2 regions of the Pantoea sp. SYBGC1 genome follow, and region 2 is predicted to be linked to the other one. Evidence: predicted binding sites of a transcription regulator. Region 2 holds the regulator's gene; the other holds the start of a gene.
The links. Region 2 encodes PhoB, which activates phosphate uptake and scavenging genes when phosphate is short. Its sites were predicted from a motif close to CTGTCATAAAACTGNCNNAT; they were not measured.

Region 1 (7,378 bases), on a different contig from region 2:
ACCACCTTTGCTCACTTAGACTCAACCGTTACGCTGAGCCGTCAGATCGCCTCTCTGGGTATCTACCCGGCCGTTGACCCGCTGGATTCTACCAGCCGTCAGCTGGATCCACTGATCGTGGGTCAGGAGCACTATGACGTCGCACGTGGCGTACAGTCACTGCTGCAGCGTTACCAGGAGCTGAAAGACATCATCGCCATCCTCGGTATGGACGAGCTGTCTGAAGAAGATAAACTGCTGGTGGCACGTGCGCGTAAGATCCAGCGCTTCCTGTCTCAGCCATTCTTTGTTGCTGAAGTCTTCACCGGTTCTCCGGGCAAATACGTGACGCTGAAAGATACCATTCGTGGTTTCAAAGGCATCATGGAAGGCGAATTCGACCACCTGCCAGAGCAGGCGTTCTACATGGTCGGCGCTATCGAAGAAGCTGTAGAAAAAGCGAAGAAACTGTAATAACGGTTTCCCGGGAGGAATGGTATGGCTATGACTTATCATCTGGACGTGGTCAGCGCGGAGCAGCAGATGTTCTCCGGTCTGGTACAGCGTATCCAGGTGTCAGGTAGCGAAGGTGAGCTGGGTATCCACCCGGGCCACGCCCCGCTGCTGACCGCCATCAAGCCTGGCATGATTCGCATCGTGAAGCAGCACGGCGACGAGGAGTATATCTACCTCTCCGGCGGCGTGCTGGAAGTACAGCCGGGCAGCACGACCGTTCTGGCCGACACCGCGATTCGTGGTGAAGACCTTGACGAAGCGCGCGCGCTGGAAGCGAAACGTAAAGCAGAAGAGCACATGAACAGCAGCCACGGCGACGTGGACTATGCTCAGGCCTCTGCAGAGCTGGCGAAAGCTATCGCGAAACTGCGTGTTATCGAGCTGACCAAAAAAGCGATGTAATCAGGCTTTATGCGTCATGAAATGCCAGCCCTCCGGGGCTGGCATTTTTTTTGCCTGCTGCCGGTGCGCATAAGTGCGCACCCTGTGAATGGCCATGTATGAAACCATTTATGGCAATCAGATGCCGGTGCGCATAAATGCGCACCCTACGGATGGCCATGTATGAAGCCATTTATGGCGATCAGATGCCGGTGCGCATAAATACATACGCTGTCCAAAACCGCACAAGCACCCCACAGGGGTGCCATTTATGGCGCCCGAAAATGGCACAACGCCCTTATCTTATGCCTTCCCCGGCGACCCGTGCTGGCCACTTTCCGCCGCTCATCCTCTTCCGCTAATTTCGCCATGAGAAAAATGTAGTAATCTCAGGGGTAAACCTTACACTTTCGAAAGTTAAATTGAGTCTGGAAAATTATGTCTGTAAGCGCGATGAGTGTGGTGATCCTGGCCGCTGGCAAAGGCACCCGTATGTATTCCGATCTGCCTAAAGTTCTGCACACCCTGGCAGGTAAACCCATGGTGCAGCATGTTATAGATGCCGCCACCGGGCTTGGGGCCCGACAGGTTCACCTGGTTTATGGTCACGGGGGTGAACTGCTGCAGCAGAAGCTGGCGCATAACGCCCTGAACTGGGTGCTGCAGGCGGAACAGCTCGGTACCGGGCACGCCATGCAGCAGGCGGCGCCCTTCTTTGCCGATGACGAAGATATTCTGATGCTGTATGGCGATGTGCCGCTTATCTCGCAGGCAACGCTGCAGCAGCTGCGCGCGGCGAAGCCCGAAGGCGGTATCGGGCTGCTGACCGTGGTGCTGGATAACCCCACCGGCTACGGCCGCATCGTGCGCGAAAACATGACTGTAACCGGCATTGTTGAGCAGAAAGATGCGTCTGCTGAGCAGCTGGCTATTCAGGAGATCAACACCGGTATTCTGCTAGCCAACGGCGGCGATCTCCGGCGCTGGCTGGCACAGCTCGATAACAACAACGCCCAGGGTGAGTTCTATATCACCGATATCATCGCGATGGCGCATCAGGAAGGCCGCGTGATCAATACCGTTCATCCGGCGCGTATCAGTGAAACGGAAGGCGTAAATAATCGTCTGCAGCTGGCTACGCTGGAGCGCACTTTTCAGCAGGAGCAGGCGGAAAAACTGCTGCTGGCGGGCGTGATGCTGCGCGATCCGGCGCGTTTTGACCTGCGCGGTACGCTGGCGCACGGGCGCGACGTAGAAATTGATATCGGCGTCATTATTGAAGGCGATGTCACGCTGGGCAACCGGGTAAAAATTGGCGCCGGCTGCGTGATCAAAAACAGCGTTCTGGGCGATGACTGTGAGATCAGCCCTTATTCTGTCATTGAAGATGCGACGCTGGCCGCCGCCTGCACGGTCGGCCCGTTTGCCCGGCTGCGTCCCGGCAGCGAACTGGCTGAACAGGCGCACGTCGGCAATTTTGTGGAAATGAAAAAGGCCACGCTTGGCAAAGGTTCCAAAGCGGGTCATCTCTCCTACCTGGGTGATGCGGAAATCGGCGCGGGCGTTAACATCGGCGCCGGCACCATTACCTGCAACTACGATGGCGCTAACAAATTTAAAACCATCATTGGCGATAACGTATTTGTGGGATCGGATACGCAGCTGGTGGCACCGGTCACCGTTGCGGCTGGCGCCACTATCGCCGCCGGTACCACGGTAATGAAAGATGTCACCGCCGCCGATCTGGTCTACAACCGCAAAGAACAGCAGCAGAAAGCGGGCTGGCAGCGCCCGGTGAAGAAAAAATAAATTTTAAGGACCGGCAAAGATCGGCCCGTTTAGCAGTGCCATAACGATATCCCCACTCTCTACAAGGCTCGGGGAACCGGCGCAGCCGGAAATCAGGTCAGATGACAACGCAATGGCCGAAAGCCATGAAGTCAGGAAACGAATATGTGTGGAATTGTTGGAGCAGTAGCGCAGCGTGACATTGCAGAGATCCTGCTGGAAGGTCTGCGTCGTCTGGAGTATCGCGGTTATGACTCAGCCGGTCTGGCTGTCGTCGATCGTCAGGGGCACGTGACGCGTCTGCGTCGCGTTGGCAAAGTGGCTAATCTGGCGGAGGCCGCAGATCAGCAGCCGCTGATTGGCGGTACCGGTATTGCCCACACCCGCTGGGCTACGCACGGTGAACCTTCAGAGGCAAATGCGCATCCGCACGTCTCAGAGCAGATCATCGTGGTGCATAACGGCATTATCGAAAATCATGAGCCGCTGCGCGCGCAAATGATTGAACGTGGCTACCATTTTGCCTCCGAGACGGACACCGAAGTGGTGGCGCATCTGGTGCACTGGGAGCAGAAGCAGGGCGGCACGCTGCGTGAGGTGATCCTGCGCGTGATTCCTCAGCTGCGCGGTGCTTACGGCATGGTCATCATGGACAGCCGCGATCCGTCGGTGCTGGTGGCCGCGCGCTCCGGCAGCCCGCTGGTGATTGGCCGTGGCGTGGGCGAGAACTTTATCGCATCCGATCAGCTGGCGCTGCTGCCGGTTACCCGCCGCTTTATCTACCTGGAAGAGGGGGATATTGCCGAGGTTACCCGCCGTGAAGTCACTATCATCGATCGCGAAGGCCATCAGGTGCAGCGCGCGGAGATCGAATCAAACGCGCAGTATGACGCGGGCGATAAAGGTATCTATCGCCACTATATGCAGAAAGAGATCTACGAGCAGCCCAACGCTATCAAAAATACGCTGGCGGGCCGCTTCCACGACGGGATTGTCGATCTGCGCGAACTGGGTGAGCATGCAGAGTCGCTGCTGAGCAAAGTAGAGCATATCCAGATCATCGCCTGCGGCACCTCCTACAACTCCGGTATGGTATCGCGCTACTGGTTTGAATCACTGGCAAACATCCCGTGTGACGTTGAGATCGCCTCTGAATTCCGCTACCGCAAATCCGCAGTACGCAAAAACAGCCTGCTGATCACCCTGTCGCAGTCGGGTGAAACCGCCGATACGCTGGCGGCGCTGCGCCTCTCCAAAGAGCTGGGTTATCTTGGCTCACTGGCTATCTGTAACGTCGCCGGCTCTTCGCTGGTGCGCGAATCCGATCTGGCGCTGATGACCAAAGCGGGCACGGAAATTGGCGTGGCTTCCACCAAAGCCTTTACCACGCAGCTGACGGTACTGCTGATGCTGGTGGCAAAACTGGGTCGTCTGCACGGCATGAAGCCGGAAACGGAGCATGAGATTGTGCATGCGCTGCAGGCGCTGCCTAGCCGTATTGAGCAGATGCTGGCGCAGGATAAGATCATCGAGAGCCTGGCAGAAGATTTCTCTGACAAGCATCATGCGCTGTTTCTTGGCCGTGGGGATCAATACCCGATCGCCATGGAAGGCGCGCTCAAGCTCAAAGAGATCTCCTATATTCATGCCGAAGCCTACGCGGCCGGTGAGCTGAAGCATGGCCCGCTGGCGCTGATCGATGCCGATATGCCGGTGATCGTGGTCGCACCTAACAATGAGCTGCTGGAAAAGCTGAAATCCAACATCGAAGAAGTGCGCGCACGCGGCGGCCTGCTCTATGTCTTCGCCGATGGCGATGCGGGCTTCAGCGACAGTGAAGGGATGAAAATTATCTCACTGCCGCATGTCGAGGACGTGATTGCCCCTATCTTCTACACCGTGCCGCTGCAGATGCTCTCTTATCATGTGGCGCTGATCAAAGGCACCGACGTGGACCAGCCACGTAACCTGGCAAAATCGGTTACCGTTGAGTAATCGCTAAGCCGGGCGGGCCTGCAACGGGCCCGCCCGGTTTTTATCTTCGTCATAAAACTGTCATATTTCGTACATTTCACTGTCATCAAACTGTCCTATTTTCCCTCCAGCAGCAATCACTGACTCCAACTAAAACGGCGTTAAGCCTGATTTATACTCCCCCGGAGGGAACATGACACTGATGCGTAGCACCGTAGCCCGAATCCTCGCCGCCACTTTCGCCGTCAGCGCAGTTTCTGCGTTTGCCGCCACCGATCTGACCGGCGCTGGCGGGACCTTCCCGGCCCCGGTTTATGCCAAGTGGGCAGCAGAGTATCAGCAGGCCACCGGTAGCAAAATCAACTATCAGGGAATCGGCTCTTCGGGTGGCGTAAAGCAGATCATCGCAAAAACCGTGGATTTCGGTGCTTCTGATGCGCCGATGAAAGAGGAAGATCTGCAGAAAAATGGCCTGTTCCAGTTCCCGACCGTTATCGGTGGCGTGGTGCTGGCCGTGAACATTCCGGGTGTGAAGTCTGGCGAGCTGACGCTCGATGGCAAAACCGTGGGTGACATCTATCTCGGCACCATTAAAAAATGGAACGATCCGGCGATCGCTAAGCTGAACCCGAACCTGAAACTGCCTGACACCAATATCAACGTCGTGCGCCGCGCCGACGGCTCCGGTACCTCCTTTGTGTTTACCAGCTATCTGACCAAAGTGAACACGGACTGGGCAAGCAAAATAGGCAAAGGCAACACCGTTAACTGGCCAACCGGTCTTGGCGGTAAAGGCAACGATGGCGTGGCCGCTTTCGTGCAGCGTCTGCCGGGTTCAATTGGCTATGTCGAATACGCCTACGCGAAACAGAACAACCTGACCTACACCAAACTGCTGGATGCGGATGGCAAACCGGTGGCGCCGAGTGAAAGCAGCTTTGCCAACGCCGCCAAAGGCGCTGACTGGAGCAGCTCGTTTGCTCAGGACCTGACGTTCCAGAAAGGTGACGACGCGTGGCCGATCGCCTCCACCACTTTTATCCTGATTTACAAAGATCAGGCTAATGCGGAGAAGGGCGCGGAAGTGCTGAAGTTCTTTGACTGGGCCTATAAAGGCGGCAGCAAAACCGCCACGGCGCTGGATTACGCGGCGCTGCCGGAGAGCGTGGTGACGCAGATCCGTGCGGCATGGAAAGCGAATATCAAAGACAGCAGCGGCAAAGCGCTCTGGCAGTAAGCCATTGTCAGGCTCGGCTACTGGCTGAGTATCCCGGGGGCGGCCGCCTGGTCGCCCTGCATATCCTCTGAGAACCGAGAATTTTATGGCTGCTACCAAGCCGGCATTCAAAGCACCGGGTAAGCAAGGCGACATGATTTTTGGCGCGCTGGTTAAACTCTCTGCGCTGATTGTCCTGCTGCTGCTGGGTGGCATTATTGTCTCCCTGATCGTCTCCTCCTGGCCCAGCATTCAGAAGTTTGGCTTCGCCTTTCTCTGGACCAAAACCTGGGATGCACCAAACGAAGAGTTTGGCGCTCTGGTGCCGATTTACGGCACGCTGGTGACCTCACTGATCGCATTAATCATCGCGGTACCGGTAAGCTTCGGAATCGCACTGTTTCTGACCGAGCTGGCACCCGGCTGGCTGCGTCGTCCGCTGGGCACCGCCATTGAACTGCTGGCGGCCATCCCGAGCATTGTTTATGGCATGTGGGGCCTGTTTATCTTCGCGCCGCTGTTTGCCGAATATTTTCAGACGCCGGTTGGCAACGTCCTCGCTAACATTCCCATCGTCGGCACGCTGTTCTCTGGCCCGGCGTTTGGTATCGGTATCCTGGCCGCAGGCGTCATCCTGGCGATTATGATCATTCCTTATATCGCCTCGGTAATGCGCGACGTCTTTGAACAGACGCCGGTGATGATGAAAGAGTCCGCGTATGGCATCGGCTGCACGACCTGGGAGGTGATCTGGCGTATCGTGCTGCCGTTTACCAAAAACGGCGTCATCGGCGGCGTGATGCTGGGACTGGGGCGGGCGCTGGGAGAGACCATGGCGGTGACCTTTATTATCGGTAACACCTACCAGCTCGACAGCGCTTCGCTGTTTATGCCCGGCAACAGTATCACCTCAGCGCTGGCTAACGAGTTTGCTGAAGCGGAATCGGGCGTGCATGTCGCTGCGCTGATGGAGCTGGGCCTGATCCTGTTTGTGATCACCTTTATCGTCCTGGCGATCTCGAAGCTGATGATCCTGCGGCTGGCAAAAAGTGAAGGGGCCCGTTCATGACCGCAATTGAAATGCAGAGCCGTACTGAGCTGGAAGCGTCGCGCCGCAAAATGCAGGCGTGGCGCAGTACAAAAAATAAAATCGCCCTGACGCTGTCGCTGCTGACCATGGCGTTTGGCCTCTTCTGGCTGATCTGGATCCTGTTCACCACGGTGACTAAAGGTATCGACGGGCTGAGCTGGTCGCTGTTTACCGAATCAACACCGCCGCCCAACACCGCCGGCGGCGGACTGGCAAATGCGCTGGCGGGCAGCGGCCTGCTGATTTTCTGGTCCACCTTTTTCGGGACGCCGCTGGGCATTATGGCCGGGATCTGGCTGGCGGAGTATGGCCGTAAAAACTGGCTGGCAGAGGTGATCCGCTTTATTAACGACATTCTGCTCTCCGCGCCCTCTATCGTGGTCGGACTATTTGTCTACACCATTGTGGTATCACAGATGCAGCACTTCTCCGGC
Region 2 (7,378 bases):
GCCGGGCGGAAAGCTATGGCATTCCTCTGACTCTCTGCAGAACCAGAATCAGTCGCAGGTTACGCTCCCGGCAGCTGCAGCTTGCTGTATCCCAGGCCATTCATTTTCCGTACCCGGATCTGGACCGGAATACGCTCTTTCATCGCCTCTACGTGGCTGATCACGCCAATGGTTTTCCCGCTGGCGTTAAGCGCATCCAGCGCGTCGAGCGCGGTATCGAGCGTCTCAGCATCCAGCGTGCCAAACCCCTCATCAAGGAACAGAGATTCGATGCGGGTTTTGTGACTGACCAGATCGGAGAGCGCCAGCGCCAGCGCCAGACTCACCAGAAAACTCTCACCGCCCGAAAGCGTTCGGGTATCGCGGGTTGCGTCCGCCTGCCAGGTATCCACCACCTCAAGCTCCAGCTCATCGCTGAGGCGTCGCTGCAGCAGATAGCGTCCATGCAGGCGATCAAGCTGACGATTCGCCAGCCAGACCAGATGATCCAGCGTTAACCCCTGCGCAAACCGGCGGAACTTGTCACCTTTGGCTGAACCGATCAGATCGTTGAGGCGGCTCAGCTGCACCAGCTCAGCCTCATCGGCGGCGATCTCTGCCAGCAGCGCCTGCTGCTGCTGGCGCAGAAGCGCATCACTCTGCAGCTGCTGCTGCGCCTCTCCCTGCTGGCGCGCGTTATCACGCAGCGCCAGGCGTAATGTCTCCAGCTGCTGGCTGAGGGCGGCAGCCTGTTCATTGCTGAAGCCGGCGGGGCGCTGCTGCTGATGCTGCGCCAGCCGCTGGTCCAGCTGTTCATAGCGGGCAATCTGCTGTAAACGCTGCTGCTCCAGCTGCTGCAGCCGGGCGCGCAGCTGCAGCAGCGCCTCTTCCGGCAGCAGCGCCGCGTGCAGTGCCGCTTCATCAGCAAACTCGCTCTGCCGCAGTGCCTGGCTGAACTGCTGTTGCGCCTGCTGCAGGCGCTCCGTCAGGGCGGCCTGCTGGCTGTACGTCTGCGCCAGCTGACCCTGCAGGCTATGCAGTCCGCTTTGCGCCTGCTGCCACTGCTGCAGCCCCCCTGCCAGCGCCTGGTCCAGCTGCTGCAGTAGCGTGTGCTGTTGCCGGCGCGCCTCCGTTACGCTGCGCGTGCCAAACAGCTGGCTGCGCTGCTGCTGCAGATCCTGCTGCTGCTGCTGCATCAGCGTCAGAGCGTGCTGCAGGCTCTCCTGCTGCTGCCGTTCACGCTGCAGCGTCTGCTGCAGGTTATGCTGTTCACTTCCCGCTCTGGCGATCTGCGGCTGCAGAGAAGTCAGTAACTGCTCACTCTCTTGCCAGCGCTGCCAGCGCTGCTGCTGTGCGGCAAACCAGCTGGCGCGTGCGGCGGGTTCCGGCAGGCGAAGCTGATGGGCCGCGAGCTGCTCCGTCAGGCGCGCCGCAGCGTGCTGCAGCGCCTGCTGCTCATCTCTGAGCCGCTGCTCCAGATCGGCCAGCTGCTGCTGTGCGCTCTCCCGCTGCTGCTGTGCAAGCTGCTGCTCCTGCAGATGCTGCTGCCACCGCTGCTGCTGCTGCAGATAGGCATCTTTAGCCTGCTGCAGCACTGCTGCTGCCTCTTCACGCGCCTGCAGCTGCTGTTGCTCCGTCAGCTCCTGCGCCTCCAGCTGCTGCTGCCAGGCGGTGAACTCTGCATGCTGCGCCGGCGTAAAGTTCAGTCCCAGCGGAGTGCACAGCGCCTGCCACCGGGTATCAATGGTGGCCAGCTGGCGATCCAGGTCAGCCAGCTCCTCTTCCAGCGCCTGCTGCTGCTGCAGAGAGAGTTTCTGCTGTTCGCCCTGTGCCGTGCCTGCCTCTTTCAGCTGCGCCACTGCCGTCTCCAGCGCGGTCAGCCGCTGCTGATTCTCATCCGGCCGGAGCTGCTGATAGTCCGCTACCGCCGGGTGCTGACAGGAACCACACAGCGGGCAGGGGGTGTCAGGTTGTAATCTGGCGCGCTCATCAGCCAGCCGGGCAATAGTCCGCTCCAGTTCGCACAGGCGACGCAGATCGAGCAGCGCCTGATGCTCACGCTTCCAGCTGTCGCGCAGCTTCTGCAGCGTCTCTTCACCCTGCCGGTAACTCTGCTGCAGCTGCGTCAGCCTGGCAGCCCGCTGTACGCGCTGCGGTTGCAGCGATTGCCACTGCGCGGCCAGCAGCGTCAGCTGCTGACGCGGGGCGCGCTGCTGCTGGTAGCGGGCAAGGGCATTGCGCAGATCGGCGCTGCGCTGCTGATTTTCCAGAGAGGTCAGCGCCTGCTCAGCCTGTTCGCGCTGCTGGCGGCTCTCCGCCTCCGCCTGCGCTAATGGCTTAGCCGCCTGTTCACGCGCTGCCAGCGTCTGCTGCAGCTGCGCCAGCTGCTGCTGTTGTCGCTGCTGCTGTCCGGCAAGCTGCGCCGCCGCCTGTTCACGCTCCTCAAGGTGTCCGATGTCAGCCTGCCAGCGCGCCAGCTCCGGTCCCCAGCCGGCGGTCGCCGCTTCGCGCGTGCGCCACGCCTGCTGTTCAGCCAGCTGCAGCTGTAAGCGTTCACTCACCTGTTGCTGCTGCTGCAGCGCCTGTTCGCTGCGGCCGACCGCATGCTGCTGCTGCGTCAGCTGCTGCTGCTGTTCACTCAGCTGCTGCGCGGTGCGCGCTATCTGCTGATCGAGCGGCAGCACCTGCTCTGTCAGCAGCGTTTCGAGCTGCTGTCCGGCTTCCACCGCCTCATCACGCCTCTGCAGCGCCTGCTGATAATCGCGTTCCGCCTGCTGCAGCGTGGTTTCAGCCTGTTGCTGCTGCGCCTGCAGCTGCCGGACCAGCTGCTGCTGTGCATCATTGTCCCGCTGCAGCTGTTCACGCAACTGCAGTCCGGCGCGCAGCTTCTCTGCCGGCTCGGCGCGCGCCAGCTGCTGGCGCTCTGCGGACGCCTGCTGCCACGCCTGTTCCGCTGCCTGGCGCGCCGCGTCAGCGTGCTGCTGCTCCTGCGTCAGCTGCTGCGCCTGCGCCAGCCACTGCTGCTGCGTCTGCGCCTGCGTAAGCTGTGCATTCAGCGCGCGCTCCTCCGCGCTTAAAGTCTCCAGCTGCTCTGTGAGCGACGCCCGCTGCGTCTCATCCAGCAGCGTAATGCCGCCGGCGCGGGCGCGCAGCGTCTCAAGCGCGCCGCGCGCCGCGCGCCAGCGTTCAAAAATATGAATGGAGATATCGCCATAAATCTCGGTACCGGTCAGCTCCTCCAGCAGTTCGGCGCGCTCGCCGGGGCGGGCGTTCAGAAATGCGGCAAACTGACCCTGTGACAGCATCATTGAGCGGGTGAAGCGGGCAAAATCGAGCCCGGAGAGCGACTCTATGGCTTTCAGCTTATCGCCGACTTTATCCGCCACGATCTGATTATCAGCGACCCGCGCCAGCTCCACGCGCGGCGCCTGCAGCTTGCCGTCAGCCTGACCGCGCGCCCGGTTCTGGCTCCAGAAGGCGCGCCAGGCTTCACCTTTAATTTCAAACTCAACTTCAGCCAGACACTCGGCGGTGTCGCGCGTCATCAGCTGATTCTCACTCTGCGACAGCCCGCCAAGGCGCGGCGTCTGGTGATAGAGCGCGAGGCAGATCGCATCCAGCAGCGTGGTTTTGCCGGCGCCGGTAGCGCCCGTGATGGCAAACAGACCGTTGCTGGCGAACGGCTCCTGGCGGAAGTCGATCAGCCATTCACCGCGCAGTGCGTTGAGATTTTTAAAACGTAGCGTCAGAATTTTCATGCGGACGGATCCTCCAGGGCGGCCAGCGCGCTGCGAAACAGACGGGTCAGTCCGTCACTCTGCTGCGCATCCAGCTCTGACTCCTGAGCCAGGCGACGGGCAAAAACCTCTTCGACTTTCAGCTCGCTCAGCGTCTCATTTGTCAGCCGTTCCAGGCTGCGCTGACGCAGCGCGCGACTGCGGCGCACCAGCAGCACCTCTACCGGCAGCGTGGCCGTGAGCTGTTCAATACGCCGCTGCAGATCGGTGAGGTACTCCTGCGTGGTGATCTCGATATCCAGCCATACCGGCAGCAATCCCTCATAGCGGGCAAACTGTGCCAGCTGCGCCTCAATCTCTGCCATCGATCCTTTTAGCATCTGCATCGGCTGAAAGGCGGGTATGGTCAGCGCGGTTACGCTCTCCAGCGTGTGGCCAAAATCGAGCAGCCAGACGCTTTTATCACGTCCGCTCTCATCAAAACTGAGCGGGATCGGTGAGCCGCTGTAGCGAATATGTTCCGTGCCGGCAATCCGCTGCGCGCGGTGAATATGGCCGAGTGCAATGTAGTCTGCGGGCGGAAATGCCTGCGCCGGAAACGCATCCAGCGTGCCGATATAGATATCACGTACCGCGTCGCTTTTGGTCACGCCCACGGTAGTGAGGTGGCCGGTAGCGACGATTGGCAGCGGCTTATCCAGCCGCTCTCTTTCTGCCACGGCGGCGCTATAGCAGTGCTGATAATGCTGCTCAATCGCCTGCAGCAGCGATAACTGCTTGTCGCGCCCGGACTGACCGGCCCGGCTGCGCAGAATATCGCGCGGGCGCAGATAGGGAATGGCGCACAGCAGCGCGCCCGGCGATCCGTCACGCTGCGTCAGCGTCAGCACCTGCTGTTCGCCGCCGGGGGTGGCGCTGGTGATCACCCGGGTGTTAAGGCAGGCCAGCAGTTCGCGCGACTCATTCAGCGTGGCGACCGAATCGTGATTGCCCGCCAGCACAATTAGCTGACAGCCGCTGGGCTGCAGCGCGACCACGAACCGGTTAAACATTTCACGGGCGTAACTGGGGGGCGAACCGGTATCAAACAGATCGCCTGCCACGATCAGTGCATCAACCTGATGCTCAGCAATTTGCCGGAGCAGCCAGTCAAGAAAAGCCTGGTGTTCGGCGGCGCGACTCTTGCTGTAAAAAAACTGACCGAGGTGCCAGTCTGCGGTATGAATAATGCGCATGGGGTGTCCTGCCTGAAAGCTGGCGGCCAGTATAACGGCTTCGGGCACAAAGGAAAAAAGACGTTTTTGCCGGTGCGGGGGTGGTTTTTATCTCTTGCTTACCCGCCGGGTTTTTCATAAAAGTGTCATAAAACTGACGCATAATGACGCCGCATATCCCAGTGACATCCCGTCACACTCGCAGGAGCAATAATGGCCAAGCGCATTTTGGTTGTGGAAGATGAAGCGCCCATCCGGGAAATGTTATGTTTTGTGCTGGAACAGAACGACTACCAGCCCATTGAAGCGGAAGATTATGACAGCGCGATTAGCCGGCTGATTGAACCCTGGCCCGATCTGATTCTGCTGGACTGGATGCTGCCCGGCGGCAGCGGCATTCAGTTTATTAAACATCTGAAGCGCGAGGCCATGACGCGCGATATCCCGGTCATGATGCTGACCGCGCGCGGTGAGGAAGAGGATCGCGTGCGCGGGCTGGAAGTGGGCGCAGATGATTACATCACCAAGCCGTTCTCACCGAAAGAGCTGATGGCGCGTATTAAAGCCGTCATGCGGCGCATCTCCCCGATGGCGGTCGAAGAGGTGATTGAGATGCAGGGGCTGAGTCTCGATCCCTCCTCACATCGCGTGATGTCGGAGACCACGCCGCTGGAGATGGGGCCAACCGAATATAAGCTGCTGCATTTCTTTATGACGCATCCGGAGCGGGTCTACAGCCGCGAACAGCTGCTGAACCACGTCTGGGGCACCAACGTCTATGTCGAAGATCGCACCGTAGATGTGCATATTCGTCGCCTGCGTAAAGCACTGGAAATCTCCGGCCACGATCGTATGGTGCAAACCGTACGCGGAACAGGGTATCGTTTCTCTGCCCGCTACTAAACGGAGCCTGCTACCGTGCTGGAACGCCTCTCCTGGAAGCGATTACTGACCGAGCTGGCGCTGGCCTGTCTGCCTGCGCTGCTGCTCGGCCTGCTGTTTGGTTATCTGTCGTGGTGGCTGCTGGCAGCCGTCTCAGGCGTTCTGGCCTGGCACTTTACTAATCTGATGCGGCTCTCCCACTGGCTGTGGGTCGACCGATCAATGACGCCGCCCACCGGGCGCGGCAGCTGGGAACCGCTGTTTTATGGCCTCTACCAGATGCAGCTGCGTAACCGCCGCCGCCGCCGCGAGCTGGGAAACCTGATCAGGCGCTTTCGCAGCGGTGCGGAGTCGCTGCCGGATGCCGTGGTGCTGACCACTGAAGAGGGAACCATTTTCTGGTGCAACGGCCTCGCCCAGCAGCATCTGGGGCTGCGCTGGCCGGAGGATAACGGCCAGAATATTCTCAACCTGCTGCGCTATCCCGAATTCTCCCGCTATATCCGCCAGCGCGACTTTGCCCGGCCGCTGACGGTAGTGCTGAATAATCAGCGGCACATGGAGTTCCGCGTGATGCCTTACAGCGAGGGGCAGTGGCTGATGGTGGCGCGCGATGTGACCCAGATGCATCAGCTGGAGGGCGCCCGCCGCAACTTTTTTGCCAACGTCAGTCATGAACTGCGTACGCCGCTCACGGTGCTGCAGGGCTATCTGGAGATGATGGACGATGAGGCGATGAATGCGCGAACGCGCAGCAAAGCGCTGGGCACGATGCAGGAGCAGACCCGGCGCATGGACAGCCTGGTCAGGCAGCTGCTGACGCTGTCGCGTATCGAGGCGGCTCCGGCGCTCGATCTTAAAGAGCGGGTTGATGTACCGGCCATGCTGCATCTGCTGCAGCGCGAAGCGGAAACGCTGAGCCAGGGGCGCCATGTTATTCACTTCCATACCGATCCTCACTTACGCGTACTGGGAAATGACGAGCAGCTGCGCAGCGCTATCTCTAACCTGGTCTATAACGCGGTTAACCACACGCCGGAAGGCACGCATATCCATATCAGCTGGCTGCGCACGCGGCAGGGAGCGGAGCTTAAAGTCTGCGATAACGGTCCCGGCATCAGCGAAGAGCATCTGCCGCGCCTGACGGAGCGCTTTTACCGCGTTGATAAAGCGCGGTCGCGTGCCACCGGGGGCAGCGGACTGGGGCTGGCGATCGTCAAGCATGCGCTGAGCCATCACGGTGCACGGCTGGAGATCAGCAGCCGGCCGCATCAGGAGACCTGCTTTCGCTTTCTGCTGCCGTCGCGTCTGATTGTGGAAGAGGCCGCGCAGGAGCGGGCGGGGTAATCTGCGTTGCGCCGTTTTCGCAGGCTTGCCACAATAGCGCTCTTCTTCTCTCTGACGGCGGCTCCATGCTGAAATCTCTGCTGTTCACACTTCTGCTGCTCTTCTCTGTGCTGGCGCAGGCGCAAAAAGCGATGCTGACCGGCAACCTCAGCAGCGCCGGGTCAGATACGCTGGGCTACCTGATGACGCTGTGGGGGGAAGATTTCAGCCTGCAGGCGC

Region 1: the regulator PhoB is predicted to act here: its motif matches at 4,706-4,725, upstream of pstS (phosphate ABC transporter substrate-binding protein PstS).

What each region holds. Positions count from the first base shown of each region.
Region 1 covers NZ_JBXUNM010000006.1:28,650-36,027, forward strand. Annotated here, with positions in the region: gene atpD (F0F1 ATP synthase subunit beta) at 1-453, shown strand, start outside; gene AC2CF9_RS11830 (F0F1 ATP synthase subunit epsilon) at 478-897, shown strand; gene glmU (bifunctional UDP-N-acetylglucosamine diphosphorylase/glucosamine-1-phosphate N-acetyltransferase GlmU) at 1,315-2,685, shown strand; gene glmS (glutamine--fructose-6-phosphate transaminase (isomerizing)) at 2,830-4,659, shown strand; gene pstS (phosphate ABC transporter substrate-binding protein PstS) at 4,832-5,875, shown strand; gene pstC (phosphate ABC transporter permease PstC) at 5,961-6,923, shown strand; gene pstA (phosphate ABC transporter permease PstA) at 6,920-7,378, shown strand, end outside.
Region 2 covers NZ_JBXUNM010000003.1:327,029-334,406, reverse strand. Annotated here, with positions in the region: gene AC2CF9_RS08875 (AAA family ATPase) at 60-3,737, opposite strand; gene sbcD (exonuclease subunit SbcD) at 3,734-4,951, opposite strand; gene phoB (phosphate response regulator transcription factor PhoB) at 5,144-5,833, shown strand; gene phoR (phosphate regulon sensor histidine kinase PhoR) at 5,849-7,159, shown strand; gene AC2CF9_RS08855 (PstS family phosphate ABC transporter substrate-binding protein) at 7,228-7,378, shown strand, end outside.